2 regions of the Achromobacter sp. 1011791174 genome follow, and region 1 is predicted to be linked to the other one. Evidence: riboswitches for the same ligand, from Rfam matches in the RefSeq annotation. Region 1 holds a riboswitch; the other holds the start of a gene.
The links. A riboswitch is a leader RNA that binds a small molecule or an ion and turns the genes downstream of it on or off. The one in region 1 is predicted to bind glycine.

Region 1 (2,198 bases):
TGCCTGGCCCTGTACCAGCTTTGGGTCTGCCTGGACGTGCGCGCGCCGCACGTGGCCGACGCGCTGCTGGGCGGCATGATGGCCGCCGCCGCGACCGCGCTGGGCACGCTGCCCGTGCTGTTCGCCCAGACCTTGCCGCAGAAGGTGCAGGACAGCCTGTACGGCTTTGGCGCCGGCGTGATGTTGGCCGCCAGCGCCTTCTCTCTGGTGGCGCCCGGCATCGCCGCGGCGGGCGAGCTGGGGCATGGCCCCTGGGGCGCCGGCATCCTGGTGGGCGCCGCCATCCTGCTGGGCGCGGCGGTGCTGCTGCTGATGGACCGCTGCCTGCCGCACGAGCATTTCATCAAGGGCAGGGAAGGCATCGAGGCGCATCGCCTGCGCCGCACCTGGCTGTTCGTGTTCGCCATCACGCTGCACAACCTGCCCGAAGGGCTGGCCATCGGCGTGGGCTATGCCGGCAACGACCCGCTGCGCGGCACGGCGCTGGCCACCGGCATCGCCATCCAGGACATTCCCGAAGGGCTGGTGGTGGCGGTGGCGCTGATGGCCGCCGGTTACAAGCGCGCCTTCGCGGTGGCGCTGGGCATGCTGTCGGGCCTGGTCGAGCCGCTGGGCGCGGTGCTGGGCGCTGCCGTGGTGGGCTGGTCGGCGGCCTTGCTGCCGTGGGGACTGGGCTTTGCCGCCGGGGCCATGCTGTTCGTCATCAGCCATGAAATCATTCCCGAATCGCACCGCAAGGGACACGAGGTCCATGCCACCGGCGGGCTGATGCTGGGCTTCGTGCTGATGATGCTGCTGGACACCGCGCTGGGTTAGTGGCGGCGGCTTGCTCCCGGTCTGTCGCGGCCGCCCGAACGGCGCGCGGACTGCCGGGTTTCCTCGCTTTCCGGCGCCCGGGGTTTCGATGTATGCTTGCGCCGCTGTCACGCATGTTGCGGGAGAGAGCGGCCATCACGCTGGCCGCCGCCGAAGGCGCAATTCGCCCGGAATCGCTCAGGTAACCCATACCGTCCATGCTTGCCCTGTCCCGGTTTTCGGTCGACGCGGCAAAACAGCACTCTGGAGAGACCTGGCGCCGCGCCTTTCAGGCCGTCCCGAATGGGGACGTAGCGGGCAGCCCAGGCGCCGAAGGTGCACACCCGCCACGCGGGGCAACTCTCAGGCAAAAGGACAGAGGGGCGGAAGATTCAGCCGTGCCGTGGACGCGTGTCCGCTGGCGGCTTTCCGCAACCCTGGCAACGCTGCCGCTCCGGAGTTCCCGCGCATGTCCGCAACCCTCAAACGCACCCCGCTGGCCGACGAACACATCGCCTCCGGCGCCCGAATGGTCGACTTCGGCGGCTGGGACATGCCGCTGGCCTACGGCTCGCAGTTGGAAGAGCACCACGCCGTGCGCCAGGACGCCGGCATGTTCGATGTCTCGCACATGCTCAACGTCGACGTGACCGGCCCGGACGCCTTCGCCTTCCTGCAACGCCTGGTCGCCAACGACGTGGCCAAGCTGACCGTGCCGGGCAAGGCGCTGTACAGCTGCATGCTCAATCCGCAGGGCGGCGTGATCGACGACCTGATCATCTATTTCTTCGCCGCCGATGAGTGGCGCGTCGTGGTCAATGCCGGCACCGCCGACAAGGACATCGCCTGGATGCAGCGCGTCCGGCAGTCCGGCAAGTTCGACGTGGCCATCGCGCCGCGCCGCGACCTGGCCATGATCGCCGTGCAGGGCCCGAACGCCCGCGCCAAGGTCTGGGCCGCGCGTCCGGCCTGGCAGGCCGCCAGCGAACCGCTGACGCCCTTCGTGGCCGCCCAGGTGGGCGACGACACGCTGGTGGCCCGCACCGGCTACACCGGCGAGGACGGCTTCGAGATCGTGCTGCCCGCCACGCAGGCCGTCGCGTTGTGGCGCGACCTGGCGGCGCAAGGCGTGCGTCCCTGCGGCCTGGGCGCGCGCGACACGCTGCGCCTGGAAGCCGGCATGAATCTCTACGGTCAGGACATGGACGAGCTGATCCAGCCCGACCAGGCCGGCCTGACCTGGACGGTGTCGCTGAAGAACGCCGAGCGCCGCTTCATCGGCCGCGACGCGCTGGAACAATTCGCCACCCCGGCCGCCTTCCTGGGCCTGAAGCTGCAGGAGCGCGGCGTGATGCGCGCCCACATGGCCGTGCGCGCCAAGCAGGGCGCGGGCGAGCTGACCA
Region 2 (2,198 bases), on a different contig from region 1:
GCGGAAGCGGTCGCCCAGCCGGCTGGTGACGATCTTGGCGGCCTCGTCGAGCAGGCTGACGCGCGGCGCGGCCTCGCGGCTGGCGGCGTCGTCCAGGTGCACGCTGATCGAATAGCCCTTGACCGGATAGATGTTGACCGTGTCGCCCAGCTGCCGCGCGAAGCGTCGGCTGGCCGCGCCGGCGCAGACCACCACGGCGTCGGCCTGGTGCCGGTCGTCGCCGCCGTCCGTGCCGGCCAGGTCCAGCGCGTAGCCCGTGCCGTCGGCCGCGATCGCGGCGACGTCGGCGTCCTGCACGAAGCGCACGCCCAGTCGCTCGCAGGCCTGGGCCAGCCCGCGCGTGAACTTGTGGATGTCGCCGGTGGCGTCGGACGGCGTGTAGAAGCCGGCGTGGCAGGCCGTTTGCAGCGCCGGCTCGATGTCGCGAGCCTCCTCGGGCGTGACCGCGTAGCGTTCCAGGCCGCCTTCGCGCAGCAGCTCGTTGCCGCGTCGCGCGGCCTCGAAGCTGGCGGCGTCGTGGTAGATGTGCAGGATGCCGCGCCGCTCCAGGTCGAAGTCGATGCCTTCGGCCTCGGCCATGTCGTACAGGTGCTGGCGCGCCTCGATCGCCAGCCGGGTGGTGGCGATGGTGTTGCGGCGGTGGTTGGGGATCTGGCGCATGAATTGCAGCAGCCAGGAATACTTGTGCCAGCTGAAGCGCGGATTGAGCAGCAGCGGCGCGTTGCTGCGGCCCAGCCAGCGCAGACCCTTGAGCACGGTGGCGGCGCTGTTCCAGACCTCGGCGTTGCTGGCCGACAGCTGGCCGCCGTTGGCGTAGGAGGTTTCCATCGCGGGATAGCGCTGGCGGTCGTAGACGGAAACGTCGTAACCCTGCTTGCGCAGGACGTAGGCGGACGTGACGCCGGTGATACCGGCGCCAATGATGGCGATGCGGGGCATGATTGCTCCAGATGGCGTGGCGACGGCCGGCCGGCCGCTGCACCCCATCTGTCCCGGTACCTGAGAGCTTTGCCCGGCGCGTGCCGGGGTTCCCCTTCGGTGGGCGCGCAATGCGCCTCTCTCCAGATCGTCTACACCGCGCAGTCCTGTCTGCCTGAGAGTTTCCGGGGCGGTTGCTCCGTCGGCGCCCGCCGCGCGGCCGGGCCGGGGCGAGTCTCTTCTGCGGGGTGTTTGCTACGACCGTGGCAGGATAGCCAAATATTTCGCGTCCTGGAATTCAGGGTTAGTACCAGTATGGGCGTGGCGGCGCTACCATCCTGGGTTCGCGCGGGGCGCGCGCCGGCATGCCGGTCGCCGCCGCCTGGCCCCGCCCGCCTTGCTTGCGCTGTTTTCCGGGAGTTCTCCATGCGCCTGTCCGCCTTGTTCCGCCGCTGCCTGCTGGCCGTTGCCCTTGCCGCATCGCTGCCCGCGTCGGCGCTGTCCCCCATCTACGACGCCGACGCCCGCGTGCGCGCGGCCGTGCTGACGGTGATGAAGCAGCATGAAATCGCCGGCATGGCGGTGGCCGTGACCCGGCAGGGCGAGCAGCATTTCTACAGTTTCGGCCTGGCATCCTGGGAGACGCGCGTCCCGGTCACCAACGACACGCTGTTCGAAGTGGGCTCGATCAGCAAGACCTATTCGGCCACCTTGGCCGCCTATGCGCAGGCGCTGGGTCGGCTGTCGCTGGCGGATCCGGTCGAGCGCCACGTGCCCGAGCTGGCGGGCAGCGCTTTTGGCAAGGTCTCGCTGCTGGGCCTAGCCACGCACACGGCGGGCGGCTTTCCGCTGCAGGTGCCTGACACGGTGCGCGACCGCGCCCAGCTCATGGCCTATCTGCAGGCCTGGCAACCCAGCTACGCGGAGGGCACGCGCCGCACGTATGCCAATCCCAGCATCGGCATGCTGGGCGTGGCCACCGCCAATGCCATGGGCCAGGCCTATGTGCCGCTGATGCAGGGCACGCTGTTGCCCAAGCTGGGCCTGCCCAGCACCTATCTGCAGGTGCCGGCCGACCAGATGGCGCGCTACGCGCAGGGCTACGACAAGCGCAACCAGCCGGTGCGCGTGAGTCCCGGCGTGCTGGCCGACGAGGCCTACGGCGTCAAGACCAGCGCCCGCGACCTGCTGCGCTTCGTGGAACTGAACCTGGGCGGCACCAGCGGCGACGCCAAGCTGGATCAGGCCATCGCCGACACGCACCGGGGCTACTTCGAACT

Region 2: another riboswitch for glycine. It lies ahead of AC6LJ5_RS23385 (D-amino acid dehydrogenase); the one in region 1 lies ahead of gcvT (glycine cleavage system aminomethyltransferase GcvT).

Annotation. Positions count from the first base shown of each region.
Region 1 covers NZ_JCBANH010000145.1:7,737-9,934, forward strand. The annotation lists gene AC6LJ5_RS28895 (ZIP family metal transporter) at 1-816, shown strand, start outside; glycine riboswitch at 926-1,020, shown strand; glycine riboswitch at 1,050-1,184, shown strand; gene gcvT (glycine cleavage system aminomethyltransferase GcvT) at 1,265-2,198, shown strand, end outside.
Region 2 covers NZ_JCBANH010000084.1:13,562-15,759, reverse strand. The annotation lists gene AC6LJ5_RS23385 (D-amino acid dehydrogenase) at 1-939, opposite strand, end outside; glycine riboswitch at 986-1,067, opposite strand; glycine riboswitch at 1,071-1,172, opposite strand; gene ampC (class C beta-lactamase) at 1,345-2,198, shown strand, end outside.